DNA from 4 places in the Ectobacillus sp. JY-23 genome. Region 1 is predicted to be linked to each of the others. Evidence: riboswitches for the same ligand, from Rfam matches in the RefSeq annotation. Region 1 holds a riboswitch; each other region holds the start of a gene.

Region 1 (5,359 bases):
TTGGTTGAATATTGAATTGTTCACTTATCTTTAGGGCGTGTTCTTCTTCAGATTTTACATGCAAACGTCCTTTACGATGAAGTGACAAATGATTGCTGATACTTTCACTTACGAATAAACCTTGTTTGCGTCGTTCTTCTGGTACAAGTGCTATACCTGCACGAATAGCATCAGAGGGGTTACGGAAGCGTTGCTTCGTTCCATTGATAGTAACCTGAACGGGCTCACGGGCACCAAATAATGTTTCAGCTACATCAGATTTACCGCTGCCCAAAAGTCCATAGATGACTACGACCTCTCCTTTTTTGACGTGAAGTGCATGATGCTCGAATAGATTCTCCGCTGTTGTTAAATCCTTTTCCAAGCGTTTCGCGGGTTTTACCTCACCAGCTATTGCGGTAACAATATCTTTATCTGTCATAGTAGCAGGAGAAGCAGTACAAACTACCTGCCCATTACGCAGGAGTGTCATTTTATCTGCTAGCTGTCTAATTTCGGATAAACGATGCGATACAAGAAGAATACCAACACCCTGTTTCTTCAATGAATGAATTAGCTCTAATAAATGTTGTGCTTCTTTTGGACCGAGAGCTGAGGTAGGTTCATCCAACAATAAAAATTGGACATCATCAGATAGTGCCCTGGCAATTAAAATGAGCTGCTTTTCATAAAGTGAACATTGTGAGATGGGTTGTTTGACATTCAGATTCAGTCCCACCCGTTTTAGTAAGCGCGCTGCTTCTTGTTCCTTTGCTTTTTTTGAAAAATAAATTCGCTTTTCGCGCACAATTTGATTCAGTAGTACGTTTTCCAGTACAGATAGCTCTGACATAAGAGCATAGTCTACTTCCTGTGCTACAAATGCAATACCTTTTTCATGCGCCTGTCTGGGTGATTGGAAGGAAACTTCTTTATTATCCAAATGGATAGCACCGGAAAGGGGCGAGAAATCGCCCGCTAGCATCCGTAAAATCGTGCTTTTCCCAGCGCCGTTCATACCAAGCAGAGTATGAATGGTTCCACGTTCAATCGTAAACGTAATATCTGTAACGACAGGCACGTTTGTATAACTGTGAGTAATGTGCCGTAATGCTAAACTCATTATTGCTTCTCCTTTTCCAGCTTGCTCATCCAAGGAGAATAAGCTGCTTGAGAAGCGCCCCAGCCCGGAATATGTTTTTCTAGGCCATCCATTGTCACACCCTCAGCAGGTAGCTGATTTTTCTTCACTAGGTATGGCTCTAAACTATATACTTCAGGTGTGTCTTCTCCAGCAGCCTTTTGATATAGAAAGCGAGCTTGAATTTTACCCACTTCGGCTGGATCAGTTGCTGCTGTAGCTGTCCAAGGAGAATTCTCTTTTTGGATAAGCTGCAAGTCTTCATTGCTTAAGTCAATTCCATACACCTTAATATCGGTTCGGCCAGCCTGCTCCAGAGCTTTAACGGCACCTTTGGCGAATTCGTCCCACGTGGCAAAGATAGCATCAAGATCGCCTTTTTTTGGATATTTTTTCAGCAGTGCTTCTACTTGTGTCTGTGTGTCTAAAGCTGTATTGTTAGAAGCTGTTCCAAACCGTGCAACTTCTTTGATGTTCGGATAACGTTTATAAAATGCATCAATCATTGTGCTGCGTCTTTCCATTGGAGCAAAACCGCCTACCCAAAGTACTGCGATTTCACCAGTCCCGTTCAAGTCTTCGGCTAATGTTTTTAGCGATTTCCATGCTAAGCTGTAGTCATCTTGGTCAATGACAGTAACACCTGGTAAGCGCAAATCGTTATCAAATGCAACAACAGGAATGTTTGCAGCCAAAGCTTTTTCCACACCGTTTTTCAAGGCCTCCGAGCGACCATGATCAATCAAGATACCGTCTACCTTAGCATTGATCGCTGTATCTAAGTTTGCAGCCATTTTGGCTAAGTCATTATCCGAGTTATATACCTGTACGGTACCACCGAATGCTTCTACTTGTTTTTTGACTCCTTCGATATATTGTGATGAAAAAGTACCAATTGACATTTGCATAATTAAAGCAATTTTTAACGGCTTTTGTACTTTGACAGGAATCTCTGTATTGGTAGGTACTGTCTCTTTCTGCTCTTGTTTGGTAGCAGTTTGTTTTTGCACTGTTGCGGCATTCTGCTCGTTTGTGCACGCTCCAAGTGCCAATACGGATGTAAGTAAGACTGCTTTTGTCCATTTTTTCATTTTTGTTTTCCTCCTGATTTATCAAGAACGGTGCAGACGCAAAAAGCCGCCTTTACACAAGAAAAGGCGGCGTCGCTGATTGCTTTCAGCTCTTATCCCTCAGCACGTTATGCGCTGCAAGAATTAGCACCGTGCCCATAAATGGGTCGGTTGCCGGGCTTCGTAGGGCTTGTCCCTCCACCTGCTCTTGATAAGAAATTTGATATGAAACTGTTTTAAATTATCTGTCTTTTCTTTTTATCTGTCAATAGTTTTTTAGGATATAGTTCATTACGGTTACATGTAGCCCAGAAAAATTCGGATTTTATATAGCTATTGGATAAAAGAAATAGTAAAAAGGCCGCAATGTGCGGCCTTTCAATTAGTGAGGTAAAAACACCAGTTGATACAAGAACAATACAGCGAACATATACACTAGCGGATGTACTGCACGGAATTTTCCTTTTACAACCTTCATAAGTGGATAAGAGATAAAACCAAGAGCGATACCTGTTGCGATGCTAGATGTCAGCGGCATGCTAAGAATAACTAAGAACGCCGGGAATGCTTCATCAAATTCATTCCACTCAATATGACGAACAGCGCCCATCATTAAGCAGCCCACGATAATGAGTGATGGTGATGTAATCGCTGCAACGCCAGATACAGCACCAACTAGCGGACTGAATAAAGCGGCTACTGCAAAAAGAGCGGCAACAACAAGTGCAGTCAAACCTGTACGTCCACCTGCAGCAACGCCAGCAGAGGACTCAATATATGCAGTTGTTGGGCTTGTACCGAACATAGCACCAACAGTTGTTGAAATAGAGTCGGAAATCATGGCACGTCCGCCGTTCGGCAACTTACCATTCTTTACAAGACCAGCTTGCTGTGCTACACCAAGAAGCGTACCAGTTGTATCAAACAATGTAACAAGTAAGAATGAAAACACAACGCCGTATAGCCCATATTGAATTACATCAGAAATGGCTGTGATTGGATTTGCAACAATAATACCCTCTGGTAATTGTGGCAGTGACATTACGCCTTTTGTAAAGGATAATTGCTTTGTGAAGTACGCGATAATACCTGTAATTAGCATTCCGATAAACAACGCGCCTCGAACGTTAAGGGACATTAACATAATAGTTACTGCAAGACCCACCAATGCCAAAATAACAGGAGCGGAGTGTAAGTCTCCAAGGCCAACCAGATTGGAAGGATGCTTTGTAATAATACCAGTTAAACGAAGACCAATAAAAGCTATGAACAAGCCAATACCAGCTGTAATTGCATGCTTTAAATTTTCAGGAATAGCTTCCATTAGTTTTGTACGAAATTTTGTTAAAGACAATACAAGAAAAATCATACCAGTGACGAATACTGCAGAAAATGCAATTGCAAATGTTACCTCTTCATGCGCTTTTACAACAGAATAAGCAAAGTAGGCATTTAATCCCATACCCGGTGCAATTGCAATTGGCATATTAGCAAAAAAAGCCATACATAGTGTACCGACAACTGCTGCAATTACTGTCGCTGTAAAACCTTGCTGAAACGGCACACCCGCATCCGCTAAAATAACGGGGTTTACGATAATGATATATGCCATTGTTAAAAAGGTTGTAAGACCTGCAATAATTTCTGTTTTTACAGATGATTTATGCTCTGATAAATTAAACATACTTGTAACCTTCCTTTTTTACGAATAATAATCACAACAGTTATATATATTATTCGGTAATGTTTGATTTGGCAAGAGTTTTTTTGGAAAATCGAATGTTTTTTATTGTTTATATAGGTATCGTTAAGAAATTAATGGATTTTAGCGGTAGCATAGCTTCTTTTTGTTTGTGTATAACGTCTTCTTTACCTATTATGTACAATCCTTTTATATTTTGACTCCTTATGTACATTCTATATAAATGAGCAAAGCTTGTATAAGTTTACGTAATAGAAGGGAGTAAAGAACAATGGCGAATAAGAAGCAGATTCAAGCACCGCAGCATCAACAAAAGCAACCAGGTATTGAATCTTTGATGAATCCCCTGCCGAAGTTTGATCAGGGGTATAAAGGTTCAGGGAAATTACAGGGAAAGTGTGCGTTGATTACAGGTGGAGATAGCGGTATTGGTCGAGCTGTGGCAGTAGCGTTTGCTAAAGAAGGAGCGCATGTTGCGATTGCTTATTTAGATGAGCATGAAGATGCAAATGAAACAAAGCGTATTGTGGAGAGTCAAGGTGTGAAATGTTTGTTGCTGGCAGGCGATTTAAGTGAGGAGACACAATGTAAAGATATAGTAGCACAAACAGTAGCGCAATTAGGTGGTCTTAATGTGCTTGTAAATAACATTGCCCAGCACTATCCGTGTCAAAATTTGCTTGAACTTACTGCTGATCAATGGGAGAAAACCTTTAAAATTAACGTTTTTTCCTATTTTTGTACAACCAAAGCGGCCCTGCCGCACATGAAAGCAGGAGACACTATTATTAATACAACTTCTATTACTGCTTATGAGGGAAACGAACAGCTTTTGGATTATTCTTCTACAAAGGGAGCAATTGTTACATTTACAAAATCATTGGCAAAATCTCTTATGCAACAAGGAATTCGCGTGAATGGTGTTGCACCTGGTCCAATATGGACCCCACTTATTCCAGCGAGTTTTGACAGCAAAAAGGTGTCTGAATTTGGGAGCGATTCACCGATGGGACGGCCAGGTCAACCTTATGAGCTGGCACCAGCTTATGTATATTTGGCCTCAGCCGATTCTTCTTATGTATCGGGGCAGATGTTGCATGTCAACGGTGGGACCATTATTGGGTAAGCTAGGGATGAAGAAGTTGAGGGTTCTATTCATATTGATTATGGTACTGCTTTTACCTATAGAAGTACGAGCGGCACTTCCAGATCATCTGATTTTAATTAACATTGAGACAAACCAACTATCGTATTTTGAGAACGGCAATTATATACGAACGTTTCCTGTTTCAACAGGTAAAAAGGAAACACCTACACCGGAAGGAAAATTTTTAATTGCTAATAAATATAAGAATAAGAAATATCACCGGAAGAAGATTGAAGGCGGTGCTTGGAACAACCCTCTTGGTACAAGGTGGATGGGACTTAATTACAAAGAATATGGTATTCATGGTACCAATAAAGAAC
Region 2 (5,359 bases), 1.7 Mb from region 1:
AGGTTCAATCGTACCTGAGATCATAAGCGGCACCGTAATACCCGTTTCTTCAAATGCCTGGCGTATTCCGATCGATGCAGCCTTTACGTTGCGCATATCTTGGCTTGTTTCTACAAGTAATACATCCACACCGCCCCGCAATAAACCGCGCGCTTGTCGCATATATGCCTGAATAAGCTCTTCAAACGTAACACCACCTGTTACGCTAATGGCTTTTGTTGTCGGCCCCATTGCTCCTGCCACAAAGGCTTCTTTTCCCACTTCAGCAACTGCTTGTTTTGCAAGTTTGGCTGCTAATTCATTTAACTCTTCATCTAAATGAGATAAATGATAGTCGCTTAATACAATATTAGTAGCTCCGAATGTATTGGTTTCAATAATATCGGCACCCGCTTCTAAATATGCTTTATGGATGGATAAAATAATATCTGGTCTTGTTTTTACAAGATATTCGTTACATCCTTCATATACTTCGCCACCAAAGTCATCTGCTGCTAAATCATATTGTTGAATCATTGTTCCCATTGCGCCGTCAAGAATGAGAATTCGTTCCTGCAATGCTTGTTCAACCCTGCTCATACGTTCGCCTCCTGTTGTATTTTTGCATATTGTACAAGTTCTTCTGTTAGTTCGTAACGCAGAAAAGGCGTAATTAAATAAATGCCATGAAACATTGTTACTGCAGCAGCCAACAGCTCTTTGGAAATGGCCAAGCCCTCTTGTATAGCTTGCTGTGGCTGGCAATCCATCCTTTGTCTAATATTTTCTGGAAGGGTGATGCCCGGCACCTCATAATGTAAAAAATCTGCATTTCTCTTACTGACGAGCGGCATGATTCCTATGAAAATAGGTACTTTTACATGTCTCGTTGCTTCATAGGTTCTTAGAAGTGTCTCCACATCATATACAGGCTGTGTAAGAAAATAATCTGCGCCAGCAGCAATCTTCTTTTCCATCCTTTTTACAGCAGCATCGATATGTCGTACATTTGGGTTAAAAGCAGCAGCCACAGAGAAGGAAGTAGCATCCCCAATTGATTTGCCAAGAGGTGATTTTCCTTGATTCATTTGTTTCATCATAGAAATAAGCTCGAATGAGGAAACATCATAAACAGACGTGGCGCCTGGAAAATCGCCGACACGAGCTGGATCTCCCGTCAAAGCAAGCACCTCATTCATACCCAGGGAAGCAAGACCTAGTAAATGGGATTGTAAGCCAATTAAATTGTGATCGCGACATGTTAAGTGTGTTAACACAGGTATGTTCTGCCTCATTAGCATCGCGCCAAGTGCCATATTAGAAATACGTGGACTGGCTAATGAATTATCAGCCAGAGTAATTGCATCGGCTCCTGCTCGTTTGAGTGCCTTTGCTCCTTCAAAAAAGCGACTCGTATCCAAAGTTTTAGGAGGGTCTAGCTCGACAATAATCGTTCTCTCCTCCTTTGCCTTTTCTGCTAAACTATTACCTGTTTGACGAGAGCGAGCCTCTGCTATGGTAATGATATTTCTTCTCTCTACCTCTTTCCTTAAGACCGGCGCTTGCTGTAATGCTTCTTTCATCGCCCGAATGTGTGCAGGTGTGGTCCCGCAGCAGCCACCAATCAGTTTGACACCTTGATTGGCAAATTGATTCACCATATCTTTAAAGTATTCAGGTGTTCCCTCATACACATATGTACCATCTACATATTTGGGGAGACCTGCATTCGGATAGGCAGAAAGATGTCCCTTCTGTGGAAGGGGCACATAGGTCAAAGATTCAATCATATGAAGCGGTCCCAACCGGCAATTGAGACCGGCAACATCAGCACCAGATTGAAACAATTCAGCAAAGACATCTTCAATATATCTTCCAGTTTGTGTCAAGCCAGCCTCATGTAAAGCTACCTGTGTAATAATGGGGATATCTGTTCTTGATCGCAAAATACGTAAAGCTCGTATTAATTCCTTTTCATCATAGAAGGTTTCCAGGATCAGGCCATCCACACCTTCCTCAAGCAAAGCATACGCTTGCTCAAGCAACATAAACTCACGTTCTGCTTCTGTTGTTATCATGGCTCCCGTATGCTTCACGCCACCAATCGTCCCAAGGATATAAGCACCCTCTGCTCCGACTCTAGCGTTTCTAACCGCGGCTCTATTAATAGCAACAACCTGCTCCTCCAAGCCATATGCGCGCAATTTCCCTTCATTAGCACCATATGTATGTGTTTGGATAACCTCTGCTCCTGCCTCTCTATATTGACGATGTATATCAATGATGCGCTCTGGTTGTTCTAGATTGAGTTCTTCCAAACAACTCTGCAATCCATGAGAATGGAGCAATGTTCCGATTGCTCCATCACCTAGTAAGATACCTTCCTCAATTCTTTTTCGTAACATTCATCGCACCCCTTTTTGTAGGGCGAATAATTTCACAAAAAATCCTCTCCTTTATGAAAGGAGAGGATTCGGAAACATCCGCCCCTTATCACGCAAAACTTGTTGTTTTGCAGGTTGTAGCACCGTTTCAAACAAGTCGTTTGAAGGTTGCCGGGCTTCACAGGGCCTTTCCCTCCGCCGCTCTCGATAAGAGTTTGATACAACTTATGCGCTTTTCATGATAATTTAGCATACTCGCTTTTTAGAAGTCAATAAAAATAAACATAATTATTTTTAATTTTTTAAATTAACAAAAAAATATTGCTTTTTTCTAGGTACTAAGTATACAGTATAAAAAAGACTTCGAACTTCATATGTGTTTCTTATCCAGAGAGGTGGAGGGACTGGCCCTTAGATACCTCAGCAACCATTAACAATTCTGTTAAAAAGGTGCTAACTCCAGCAAATTCAAAGGAATTTGACAGATAAGAAGAAGCGTATTCTGCATTATAAAGCCTTCTTCTTAGAAGGCTTTTTTATGTTAGGCAGTTTTAAAGCCTAGTGTTGAGGATAGGAACTTGTTGATTGGAGCGCAGGGGGAGGCTCTTGCGGAACGCAAAACACTGTAATGGAAAGTAACAACGGCCTTATATTAAAGGGGGAGAAAATATGAGACAGGAAACAAAGTTGGCTCAAATTGGAAACAGAAGTGAACACACTACAGGAACTGTGAGCGCTCCTATTTACTTATCTACAGCTTACAGACATGAGGGGATTGGCAGATCAACCGGATATGACTATACGCGTACAGGCAATCCAACGCGCGAGATTCTCGAGCAGGCCATTGCAGAGCTGGAACACGGAGATAAAGGGTTTGCCTGTAGCTCAGGTATGGCTGCAATTCTTCTTGTACTTTCTTTATTTAAATCTGGAGATGAATTGATTGTATCAGAAGACTTATACGGCGGTACTTTCCGCTTATTTAATGATTTAGAAAACAGATGGAACATTCGATGTAGATATGTATCAACTCATGATCTACATCATATCGAAGAAGCCATTACATCAAACACAAAGGCTATTTTCATTGAGACACCTACCAACCCACTCATGGAAGTCACAGACCTTCCCGGCGTAGCTGACATTGCAAAAAGATATAATTTACTGCTCATAGTTGATAATACCTTTTACACACCGGTGCTACAGCAGCCTATCTTGCTTGGTGCCGACATTGTCATTCATAGTGCCACAAAATATTTAGGAGGACATAATGATGTATTGGCTGGTCTTGTTGTAGCGAAAGGAGCAGCGCTTTGCACGGCACTCGGTCATTTTCATAACGCTTCCGGTGCTGTTTTAAGTCCCTTTGACTCTTGGCTTTTAATGAGAGGCATGAAAACTCTAGCACTGCGCATGAAGCAGCATGAAGAGAACGCAAAAGCCTTGGTTTCTTTCTTGCAGTCTTCCGCATCAGTAACAGATGTCCTGTACCCTGGCAAAGGGGGAATGATTTCATTTCGCTTACAACACGAAGAATGGATTGATCCATTTTTGCAATCCCTTTCTCTCATCACATTTGCAGAAAGTCTAGGTGGTACGGAAAGTTTTATTACATATCCGGCTACTCAAACACATGCAGATATTCCTACTCAGGTGCGGCTACAACGTGGTGTATGCAATCGGCTACTTCGCTTTTCCGTGGGTATTGAGCATGTTGAAGATTTGATACAAGATGTAAAGCACGCACTTTATCTTGTACGCGAGGAGGTTCAAATATGAACCACTTTTCCTTTGATACACGCTTATTGCATAATAAGCATAAATTTGATTCACAAACAGGTGCTGTCAGTGTACCTATTTACCAAACGTCCACTTTTCATCAAACAAATCCCGATACATTTGGCAAATACGATTATAGTCGTTCCGGAAACCCTACTCGTGAGGCTCTAGAAGAGGTGATTGCCGATCTTGAAGACGGTGTGAAAGGATTTGCATTCTCATCAGGCATGGCTGCTATCTCAACTGCCTTTTTGCTCCTATCACAAGGAGATCATGTTCTTATTTCTGAAGATGTATACGGCGGAACCTTTCGAGTTGTAACAGAAGTACTGGCACGTTACGGCGTAGAGCACACCTTTGTTGATATGAGTAATTTACAAGCTGTAAAAAACGCAATTAGACCAAATACAAAGGTACTATATGTAGAAACTCCTTCCAACCCACTTTTAAAAGTCACCGACTTAGCTGCTGTATGTCAAATCGCTAAAAAGCACGGCGCTTTGACTTTTGTAGATAATACCTTTATGACACCTTTGTATCAGCGTCCTTTGTCTCTAGGAGCTGATGTGGTCTTACACAGCGCAACAAAATTTATTGCTGGGCATAGCGATGTAACTGCAGGTTTAGCTGTGGTAAAGGATGCATCTTTAGCAAAACAACTCGGCTTTTTACAAAATGCTTTCGGTGCAGTGCTCGCACCACAAGATGCCTGGCTCGTACTTCGCGGGCTGAAAACATTACAAGTTCGCTTAGAGCGAAGTGCACAAAATGCATCAGCTATGGCTGCCTATCTCGATCAACATCCGAAAATAAAGCATGTACATTATCCAGGGCTTACTCATCATCCAGGCTATGACGTACACCAACGTCAAGCATCACATCCCGGTGCTGTTCTTTCCTTTGAATTGCACGAAGAAATATCTCTAAACTCATTCTTATCATGTATTACATTACCAGTCTTTGCTGTGAGTTTAGGTGCTGTTGAATCTATATTATCTTACCCAGCTAAGATGTCACATGCTGCTATGTCTGTGGAAGAACGAGAAAAACGAGGCATCTCATCGAATTTGCTTCGTTTATCTGTTGGCTTAGAACATATTGATGATCTTATATGTGACTTTGAAAATACTTTTGAGAGAACAAAAAGTCACATTCAATTATTCTAACAAAAAACATATTTTCTATAATAACCAAGAGATACAAGCAGTTGCTAAAGA
Region 3 (5,359 bases), 160 kb from region 1:
TTCAAATCCAAATATGCGCTTTCCTCAGCCGCACTTAGCGGTTTATTAATATGAGAGTTTTTATAGAAATATTTTACCGATTTTGCATCTCCTGTAATTGTAAACAATATTAAAAAGCCTGCAGCGAACATTAAAATAATGGATATACATATCACTACGATATAGGATAGTAAAAATTTTGTTTTAATTGACATGCATTTCATCCTTAGTTTTGTCTTTCCATTTTTACTGGAGGTAATTCTCCTGCTACAGATTGCCCTTTGTAAAAAACAATTCGTTTGTTCGGCTTACGAGCAATAACCTCTGCTGCGGAAGAAGCTTTTATTAATATAAAATCCGCCCTATCACCAATCCTTGGCCATTGTTGCTTTCCATTGCAATCAAGCGAACACTTTCCTTTTGTAATGAATGGTAACGCCTGTCCCAATGATTTCTCGTCAATCCACCTAAAGCGTTGTGCCAGAATATTGGCTTTATCTAACATATCGCCGGTACCGAATGGATCCCAATGATCTGTGAGACTGTCCGTACCAAGTTGTATCTCAACACCTTTAGCCTGTAGCAGCGGGACAGGTACACCTGGAATATCAACAGGTATAGTAGACGCAATACGAATACCTAACGCTGCAAATGTTTCAGCTAAGTCCTCAGCTTCTTTTGAAGAAACTGCTCCTAGTCCAAATGCATGACTAATCGTAACACGATTGTGCCACCCTGCTTCCTCTGTCAGTTGCGCTAAGCGCTTCATCGTGTACGTTCCTAAGCTACCGTCATCATGTAGATGCATATCAATATCCACATTAAATTCTACTGCCAAATCCATCATCGTAAATAACGATTTTTCAATATCTCCATCTACAGTAGCAGGATCCAATCCGCCGACTAAGCTTGCACCGGTTCTCAAAGCCTCCTTCATCAAGGAAACCGCATGATTTCTCAATAAACCATGTTGCGGGAATGCTACAATTTCCCCGTCTAGTTTATTCTTGTAATCTGTTAGTACTTCCATCGTTAACTCAAGGTGGTGCAAACCAATAGAATGATCAATATTGCAATGTGTTCTCACAAAAGTTGTCCCACTAGAGGATTCCTGATTTAAAATTTTCTTCGCTCTTTCCTTAACAAAACGCAGCTGCTCAGGAAGTAATTTTTGCTCCTCAGCTATTCTTTTAAAAACGCTTGGATTGGGTGTTGGGGCTTTCCAGGGTCCCCCATAATAAGTTTTATTGAGATGAATGTGCATTTCAGCAAACGAAGGCAACACTAATAAACCACACGCATCATAATAACTTGCTTCTGCTGGTAAATCTTCATTGGCACTGATTATATTTTGAATCGTTCCATCTTCAATAAATAAATGAAATTGAGCTGTCTCTGTTTCTGTTACCACATCATCTTCATATTTATAACCTGTTTCTAGTAAGACATTCTTCAACCAAAATGTATTCATTCCTATCCCCCTCTAGGTCGTTGTTGTTCTTCCTTTATCATATCGGATAAAACTAAAAGACTTATAAACCATTTCTTAAAAAAGTATTAAAAATGAAACTCTTTTTAGAAATACACCATATTGTGAATCCATATAAAAAGACAACGCTCATACGTTGTCTCCTTAGTGTTGCCTATTTAACCATTCTGTCATAACTTCAATGGTTTCCTTTTGTTGCTGCTTTGCTGTAATCGTACTTTTATTATCGCCCTTTTGCTCACCATACATGCCAAAGTGAGCATGATTTCCACCCTTAATCATATGTAGAGTAGTGTTTTTGGAAAGAAGCTGTTCTTTCTCTTTCATTTGTGACAGCGTAGCCACTCCATCTCTTTCACCATAAACGGACAGAATTGGAATAGACGTGTTGGAAAGGTCATCTGCTGGATAAGCAGCCAGAAACATGATCCCAGCGACTTTATCTTTATTTTCATAAGCGTACCTAGCACCCATCGCTCCCCCTAAAGAATGACCCGCTATATACCACCTTCTTACCTGTGGGTAGCTCTTGATGATTTCGTCTGCCTTATTGACATCAAAAATGGCAAAACGCAATGGCAACTGCGGTATAACAGTGAAGTAGCCTTTCTTTTGTAGCTCGTATCCAATATAGCTGTATGCCTCCGCCTCTACTTTTGCACCTTGGTAAAAGATAATACCTGTTTCAGCATTTGGATTGCCAAATACCATAGCTCCATCTTCTTTGTTTTGCACAAGAGAAAGAGCCTCTTTTGTGGGCTTATAAGCAGCTTGCGCCCAAATCAAAAAGCATGCGGTTATAAATACCAATAGCGCTATGAAAGATAATAGAATTATTTTCATCCATTTTTTCATCGTAAGATTCCTCACAGTTTTCACTTTTTACTTAATCTATCACTTTTTTTAAGGAGCAATACGCTGATGTTTAGAATCTCCTCTTATATTTATTCTGCTGTTTTAATTGCTAGTAATACGCCTGTAGACCAGTCCATCTCAGTTATAGTCATATCTTTTCTATTTCGCAATGCTTGCACTAACGTTGGCGCTTTAATACGGTACTCTTCCGGCAATTTTTCATGCGGTAATACGTCATGAATGACATAAAATCCACCAACATTCAGCTGCTCTAGTGTTTTATCCAGCAAGTCGAATTTTCCTGGCCATGTATCCGCAAAGATAAAGTCGAACGTTTCGGTCATCGTTTGAATAAATGCACTTCCCTCTTCGCAATGAAATGTAATACGTGTATCATGTCCCAGCATTTGTTTTGCTACGGCGTGAACAGCAGGATCAATATCAACAGTTATCAATGTGCTGGTTTCATCCATACCTTCTAAAATCCAAGAAGCCGATGCCCCTGTTCCTGTTCCCAGTTCTAAAAATCTGCCACTTTGTTTCGCTGCGGCTAATCCTTTTAAGAAAAAGCCTGTTTTATAGTCACAAAATTGATTAAAACCAATCTTCTTTGATTCTTTTATAATCTGTAAATATGCAGACGGTGCTTGCTGCTCTATCTGTTTCATTTCATCCTCCTTTTATGTAGGGCTTTTGATTTTTTATACATAGGCTCGGTTAATGGTTTGTTGTTGCTTTCCGTTACGGGGGTTCGCTTTCAGCGAGCGGTCAGGGAGTCTCATCCCTTTCACTCCAATCAACAAGTGCAAATGATTAACATTGGGCTTTAACACAGCCTATACATAAAAAAGCCCCTTTCCTACACCAAGAAAGGAGCTGAACATACTTTTACCTCACAAAAGCATCTTCGTCCTTTCTCATCTTCCAAGCGCGCAGCTTGCTGGAATTGGCACGGTATTCCAAAGGAATCCGTTGCCGAGGCTTCAAAGGGCCAGTCCCTCCACCTCTCTAGATAAGAAATTACGTCTTTTTAAAATTCTAAGTAAATATATACGAAAAGTCAATGTAATTATATACGCGTCGAATTAGAATCGCCTAACACTCTATGTATGCCTATTCGTATTTCTATCAGATTTTCATTTTCTTTGCTCCAAATAGAGTATGAAGAATAAACATCCTTAAAATAGGAGATACGATTGTTAACAGCCAAAAAATTAAGGTGAGTACGTTTCTATGAAAAATCATCATGTGATGCAACAAGAAGAACATAAAGACGAAATTTTCATCTCTTTAGTCCAAAATACAGCTCGCATTCAACAGGATTTCGGCGACAGCACAGACCTATCTATACGACATATAACACTAGGAAAAAAACATCTCTCTTCCGCTACTCTTGTACGAATTGAAGGGCTTTCTGATGAAAAGCTGGTATCAAAATCTGTTATTCAACCTTTAATAGAGCTATGGGACACAAACGAACGAATGACAACAGACGGAATAGCGTCTTGTCTGCAAAATAATTTAGTAACCACAAGCGGACTGAATCTTACTTCTAGATGGAAGGAAGTATTTCGAGCCATTTTGGAGGGTGACACCGCGGTATTTATTGATGGATGTCACATAGCAATCATCGCGAGCACGCGCGGAGGCGAACGCCGCTCTATTACCGAACCATCAACACAAACAACAATTCGAGGACCAAAGGAAGGCTTCGTAGAGAGTATTAGAACAAACACAGCTCTAGTGCGCAGAAAAATTAAAAATCCTAAACTGAGGGTTGAAGCCATGGAGATTGGAACACTTTCACAGACAAGCGTAGAAATTATGTACGTAGAAGGCATTGTTGATGAAGAAGTGCTGATGAAAGTGCAAAACAAGCTGCAAACAAGTAATCTGGATATGGTTTTAGAGTCAGGTGATATTGAAAGGCTGATTGAAAATAATACACACACCGTATTCCCAACCGTTTATCACACAGAGCGACCTGATGTAGTAGCAAGCGACATCTCACAAGGGCGGGTCGCTGTATTTGTGGATGGAACACCATTCGTTTTAATTGCACCTGTCTCCTTTTTTCAATTCTTCCAATCACCAGAGGATTATTACGAAAGAAAACAGATTGGCTATTTTATACGAGGACTGCGGTTTGTATCCTTTTTGGTTGCTTTGCTTGCACCTTCCATCTATATCTCTTTAATTACACATCATCAATCCATGCTTCCAACACACCTTTTAATCAGTCTATATGCACAGCGGGAAGGTATTCCATTTCCAGCCATTATAGAGGCTTTTTTGATGGAGCTGCTGTTTGAGCTTCTTAGAGAAGCTGGCATACGCATGCCTCGTATCATTGGCCCAACTGTTTCTATCGTTGGAGCGATTGTATTAGGACAAGCGGCGGTACAAGCAGGAATCGTATCGACTGCGATGATTATAGTGGTCTCCATCACAGCCATCTCGAGCTTTACACTGCCTAGCTATAATTTGGCTGCTACTGCCAGGATTCTTCGCTTCGTTCTTATGATAGCAGCATTCTTACTAGGCTTTTACGGAATCTTGCTCGGGTTTCTTGTCCTTTTAGCTCATACATGTAGTCTCTACTCCTTTGGAGAACTGTTTGTTAGTACCAAGCTTCCCGGTGTGCAAGGTGCGCAAAGATCTAGTCAGAAAAGTTTTTGGGCAAGAGTTTTTGATATCAAGACAAATTCAACCCCTAAACAAACAGTCCGATCACCGCAAAAAGGAGAATCGTAACATGCTGAAACGAATTATGGGCTATATAGCTCTTATTTGTATGCTGATCTATCAAGCAGGGTGCGGAAGTCAAGCAGAATTAAATGAAATGGCTGTTGTAATTGGAATGGGAATCGATATAGTAAACGAACATCAGTATAAAGTTACCTTTCAAATTGTGGACCCGAGTCAAGCCGCCGGCACACAAGGAGGCTCTGGTGGTAACAGCGGCTTGCAAATCCTAAATCAAAGCGGCTTTGGAAAAACAATTGTCTCAGCGGCTCGCAATGCTTCTAAAAGTAT
Region 4 (5,359 bases), 1.2 Mb from region 1:
CCATCGCAAGCAAAAGCGGCCATACTAAGCGCGCTGGCTACACCTTGGTAACTGTGGATGAGAAAAACGGCCGCCGCATTATTACCGTTGTTTTGCAAAGCAATAAAGAGAATGCTTATAAAGATGCCAAAAAGATTACAGCCTATGTGCTTGACTGAATTCCGGCCGAACTCTCTCTTCTATCGGCCGAATAGATTTACAATCTAAAAATCCTGTTGTCTACTGACAACAGGATGTTGTGTTCTTTATTTTTTGAAGATACCTTTTAGTACGAACGCTACGTTTGCTGGGCGTTCTGCTAGGCGACGCATGAAGTAGCCGTACCAGTCATTGCCGTATGGTACGTATACACGCATTGTGTAGCCTTCTTTTGCAAGTTCCAATTGACGCTCCGGGCGAATGCCGTATAGCATTTGGAATTCAAATTGCGTACGTGGAATGTTGTATTCCTTCGCTAAGTTTTTCGTATATTCAATAATGGCTTCATCATGAGATGCGACTGCTGTATAATTGCCATTTAGCATATGCGTCTTGATAATCTTTTTGAAGTTTTCATCCACATCTGCTTTATCCGGAAATGCGACTGTTTCTGGCTCTTTATATGCACCTTTTACAAGACGCAAATTCGGCTTATATCGATTTAAATCATCAATATCTTTTTCCGTACGGTACAAATACGCTTGAATTACTGTGCCGACATTGTCATACTCTTCACGGAGCAATTTAAAAATTTCAATTGTCTTCTCGCAGCGAGTGTAGTCTTCCATATCAATCGTAACGAATACACCGTTTTCCTTTGCAGCATTTAAAATGCGACGCATATTATTCATTACCAGATTTTCCGATATATCAAGACCCATAGATGTCATCTTCAAAGAAAGCTGTGAGTTTAATCCTTCACGGCCAATTGCTCTGATTGCCTCTATAGACTCGTCCGCCATTTGATTCGCTTCACGCTCATTGTCCACAAATTCACCTAAATAATCGATTGTAACAACGAGACCTTTTTTATTTAAATCTTTAATTGCTTCTGTTGCTAAACCAATCGTTTCTCCGGCCACAAAGCGGCCAGCACCAAAACGTAAACCATAACGCTTTGCTAATTTTGTTAGCGCTTTATTTTTTGATAAAAATAAAAATGAGTTACGCATAAGTTGTTCCATTGTACTTCACCCCTACGTAAATATTATTTCTCTGCTTCTTCTCTATAAATTATATCACTTTTAAAAATTATTTGACACAAATAATTTTTAAAACAATTTAGAATACATACATTTTAGAAGATATCAAAAAGACCTCGCTACTGCAAGGTCTTTTATGACTTTATTTTTTAATACGATGTGCATCATTTAGCTGTTTAATATTTTGAATAACGTGCATCATATCGGCTTTAGCCTCTGGATACGTTTCATTCCAGTGCTTCGCCAGTGCCGGCATCGATTTTGCAATTTGCGAATACAATGCCCACAATTTTACCTGCTCCTGCAATTCAGGTGTACTTTCCCCTAAAAGCAGTTCTGTATATTTTGCAAATAGTGCATCAAATTGCTTTGGAAAATTTTCATTCACTACGCTTCTCTCCTTTTCTAATTATAGCTTAGAACGCACAGAAGCCAGCTTGTTCTCCATCGTGCTTTCCTTGTCACGACGATCATCAATACGAATATTGGTTGCTACGCGCATCGCTCCTTTCGTAAAAGGAACTTCATGCATGTCTTGAATCACCTCCAGCAAAACAGGAAGCTCTCCTTCTATAATGGTATTCATCGGTGTTAATGTATATTTCACACGTCCTTCATGCTTCTGTAACACTTTATGTATATCTGCTACGTATGAGCTTACGCTCGGTGTACCTGTTCCAATCGGAATAATACTGATATCAACAATTGCCATCGTGTGTGCCTCCTTTTCATTTCCATCTTATTCTACCTCATTTCACAGATTTTCCGCATTAAAAAAGCACACCTTATCAGATGCGCCTGTATCCTGTATAAATTTTATAATAGAAGCTATTTGCTCTTATCCTAGAAAGCTTGCAAACATTAGAATAATAGCCGATAAAGTTGCTGCCGCACCGCCGAATCCTACTACATCTGCTTTTGTCATTTGTACTGTTTTGTTTTCCATCTTGTCTATCTCCTTTGGTTCGTTCATTTATATTTAATGTATATATTATGGTTGATAATTTTATAGTTTCTCTCTGTAACTTTTGTAACATAAATGTAACATAACTATTTTTTATCTGCAATAGTTTTTCTAGTAGTTTTATAAAAATTTTTATGATGAACCCTATAAAAGAAACGGGTTCATCCTTAGTTTTCTTCTCTCTTGCAACCGTGTTTTTTCTGTAACAAAAATGTAATGTATACCTATAAATACGAAATAGAACATGCCTACTGGATGTTGCTGTACCACCTGTTTTTTTTTCCATTGACATTTCCAGCAAAACGCTATAAAGTAATCTAGTCTTTGTTGAAAATTCATATTCCACTTATCCAGAGAGGCGGAGGGACTGGCCCGTTGATGCCTCGGCAGCGGACTCTTATAGAGTGCTGTGCCAAATCCAGCAAGCATTTTGCTTGAGAGATAAGAGGGGTGTTTCGTATACATGAAACCTCTTCTTACTAGATAAGAAGAGGTTTTTTATTATTTTAGAAAGAGGTGCAAAGATTGGAAAATCCGAAGGGAAGTGCTTTGGCTTTATTGCCGCTTGGTGTATTTTTAGCTTTATTTGTAGGTTCAGGCGTAATTACAGGAGACTTTTATAAAATGCCGGTGCTCGTTGCCATTACCATTGCAGCAGCCATCGCCATTATGATGAATACAAAAGAAACACTAGGTACAAAAGTAGAACGGTTTGCAAAGGGTGCCGGACATACAGATATTATGATTATGGTGCTTATTTTTATTTTAGCTGGTGCCTTCTCTCAAACAGCAAAAGGGATGGGCGCTGTTGATTCCACAGTTAACCTGGCTTTATCTGTTTTACCGCAAAACTTTTTAATTGCAGGCTTATTTATTATCGGGGTTTTTCTATCGTTAGCAATGGGAACATCCATGGGAACGATTGCAGCACTTGCACCGATTGGTGTGGGTATTAGTACACAAACAGACATCTCAATGGCCCTTTCTATGGCTACTATTATTGGTGGTGCGATGTTCGGTGATAACCTTTCCTTTATCTCGGATACAACAATTGCGGCAGTCCGCTCCCAACAAACCGAGATGAAAGATAAATTCAAAACAAATTTCTTCATTGTATTGCCAGCAGCGATTGTTACAATTATTATTTTAGTTCTTATCACATCTGGCAATCAAAGTAGTGTAGCGGCTAAGGACTTTAATTGGATTAAGATTCTTCCTTATGTAGGTGTATTAGTTACAGCACTGCTTGGCGTAAACGTACTTGCTGTACTGGTGGGCGGAACTGTATTTGCTGGTGTAGTTGGATTGCTTGACGGTAGCTATACCATCGCAAAGCTGTTCAAAGCTGTTGCGGATGGCATGAATGGCATGATGGAAATGGCGCTTCTTGCAATGCTAATTGGCGGTATGGTCGAACTGATTAAATACAACGGCGGCATTCAATTTATTCTAAATATCATGACGCGTAACATTCGCTCGAAAAAAGGGGCAGAATTCAGTATTGCCGGCCTTGTAAGTGCAACAAACTTGGCGACTGCCAACAATACGATTTCTATTATTTTTGCTGGTCCGCTTGCAAAGAACATCGCAGATCAATACAGCATTGATAAACGTAAATCAGCAAGCATTTTGGATATCTTCTCTTGCTGTGTGCAAGGTCTCGTACCGTACGGCGCACAAATGCTGACGGCAGCGGCATTTGCATCAATTTCTCCGCTTAGTATTTTACCGTTTTGCTTTTATCCAATGCTAATTGCCATTTGCGGTGCATTAGCAATTGTCTTTAATTTCCCGCGTCTTTCTACAAAAGCAGAAGAGAAAAAAGCAGCTTAACAAAAGAGCACGCGGCGGCGTGCTCTTTTGTTATAGGTGACGAAGCTTTCTGCTCATCCATATACTGGCGAACGCTAAACCAATTAGAATGATACCCAGCATGCGCATATGACTCGCTGTCACCTCGTGACCGAATAAACTCCCGAGCAAGACTGATGCGAAGATTGCACCAATGTACCTCGCTGTTTGAAATAATCCAGATGCCACACCCGTTTGTTCAGGAGGTGCCGCTTTTAGCATAGCAGATTGCAAACTGATATTTTGAAAGCCATACCCCATACCGAGCAACAGCAACACAGGGATGGTACCGTAAACAGGCAATTTTGTAAATACAAAGGCGAGTAGTACTGCACCGGTAAGCATAAAACCTGCCCCCAACATCAGCGCAGGTGCCGCCCCCACCTTATCCGTCCATCTTCCTGTAATAGGTGTGACCACAATGCCGGAGCCAGCGATAAATAGCATCAGCAAGCCACTCATAGATAAGCTGAGATGCAAATGATCCTGAAGATATACTGGTACACCAAACAATAGCACATAGTTGTATATGTTTAACAAAACAAAAGTAAAGTTTACATACGTAAGCAATCGATTTTCATAAAACATACGAAGCGGAATAAACGCTGCTTCTGTCTTCCACTCGTGTCTTATAAATAGAAGTAATGTAACTACACCAACAAGTCCCATAACATACTGCGGCTCTGCTTTTAAGGAAAGAACAAATATAAGTAATGTAATGAGCGTAGCCGCAAACAACAGAATACCCGGTATATCTAAGAAATGAGCAACTTCTCGTAAGGAATGACGTTCATGCGTTTCTTTAGGAAACATAAACCAAGCCAATAAAAAACTGACAAGCAGAAATGGAATGTTAATCATGAAAATTGCAGGCCAATCCCCTAGTGCTATCACGAAGCCTCCCACTGTGGGGCCAAGGGCAACTGTGACGGAAGAAAATATGGAAATGACAGCAAGTGCATATCCTTGTTTATAGTGAATGTGTGCACGTACAAGTCCCATGCCTGAAGGATAAATCGCACTCGTGCCAATGGCTTGTATAATACGCAGTATAACCAATGCAGCAAATGATGAAATGATGGGCGCTGTAATCGCTGGAATAAAGGCAATAAGAAGCCCCGTTAGAAATACTGCTTTTCTGCCGAACACATCTCCTAATCGTCCCATCACGGGCTGTCCAATCGCACTGGCGAGATAAAATGCCGAAATAACCCATGATGCGGCGGCAAATGTTAGATGAAATGTCTCCTGTATACCGTGCAGCGCCATAGAAATCATGGACGAATTTAACGGATTCAGAAGCGTCCCAGACGATACCGCAATTAAAAACAATCGCCGCTCGCGCCGAAAGATTTGTCGATCA

What was found. A riboswitch is a leader RNA that binds a small molecule or an ion and turns the genes downstream of it on or off. The one in region 1 is predicted to bind S-adenosylmethionine.
Region 2: another riboswitch for S-adenosylmethionine. It lies ahead of MUG87_RS07845 (bifunctional homocysteine S-methyltransferase/methylenetetrahydrofolate reductase); the one in region 1 lies ahead of MUG87_RS16275 (sugar ABC transporter substrate-binding protein).
Region 3: another riboswitch for S-adenosylmethionine. It lies ahead of MUG87_RS15475 (O-methyltransferase); the one in region 1 lies ahead of MUG87_RS16275 (sugar ABC transporter substrate-binding protein).
Region 4: another riboswitch for S-adenosylmethionine. It lies ahead of MUG87_RS10590 (Na+/H+ antiporter NhaC family protein); the one in region 1 lies ahead of MUG87_RS16275 (sugar ABC transporter substrate-binding protein).

Annotation. Positions count from the first base shown of each region.
Region 1 is NZ_CP095462.1:3,210,076-3,215,434, forward strand. Features, by position in the region: gene MUG87_RS16270 (sugar ABC transporter ATP-binding protein) at 1-1,105, opposite strand, end outside; gene MUG87_RS16275 (sugar ABC transporter substrate-binding protein) at 1,102-2,211, opposite strand; SAM riboswitch class I at 2,301-2,408, opposite strand; gene MUG87_RS16280 (NCS2 family permease) at 2,573-3,874, opposite strand; gene MUG87_RS16285 (SDR family oxidoreductase) at 4,164-5,018, shown strand; gene MUG87_RS16290 (L,D-transpeptidase) at 5,026-5,359, shown strand, end outside.
Region 2 is NZ_CP095462.1:1,500,335-1,505,693, forward strand. Features, by position in the region: gene metH (methionine synthase) at 1-579, opposite strand, end outside; gene MUG87_RS07845 (bifunctional homocysteine S-methyltransferase/methylenetetrahydrofolate reductase) at 576-2,384, opposite strand; SAM riboswitch class I at 2,467-2,577, opposite strand; SAM riboswitch class I at 2,744-2,855, shown strand; gene MUG87_RS07850 (methionine biosynthesis PLP-dependent protein) at 3,033-4,142, shown strand; gene metC (cystathionine beta-lyase) at 4,139-5,308, shown strand.
Region 3 is NZ_CP095462.1:3,051,335-3,056,693, reverse strand. Features, by position in the region: gene MUG87_RS15490 (sensor histidine kinase) at 1-194, opposite strand, end outside; gene MUG87_RS15485 (amidohydrolase) at 206-1,450, opposite strand; gene MUG87_RS15480 (alpha/beta hydrolase) at 1,613-2,323, opposite strand; gene MUG87_RS15475 (O-methyltransferase) at 2,413-2,991, opposite strand; SAM riboswitch class I at 3,238-3,342, opposite strand; gene MUG87_RS15470 (spore germination protein) at 3,557-5,077, shown strand; gene MUG87_RS15465 (Ger(x)C family spore germination protein) at 5,079-5,359, shown strand, end outside.
Region 4 is NZ_CP095462.1:2,024,007-2,029,365, forward strand. Features, by position in the region: gene MUG87_RS10565 (D-alanyl-D-alanine carboxypeptidase family protein) at 1-158, shown strand, start outside; gene MUG87_RS10570 (proline dehydrogenase family protein) at 246-1,163, opposite strand; gene MUG87_RS10575 (YusU family protein) at 1,324-1,569, opposite strand; gene MUG87_RS10580 (MTH1187 family thiamine-binding protein) at 1,591-1,893, opposite strand; gene MUG87_RS10585 (DUF3948 domain-containing protein) at 2,020-2,127, opposite strand; SAM riboswitch class I at 2,489-2,593, shown strand; gene MUG87_RS10590 (Na+/H+ antiporter NhaC family protein) at 2,671-3,978, shown strand; gene MUG87_RS10595 (MFS transporter) at 4,009-5,359, opposite strand, start outside.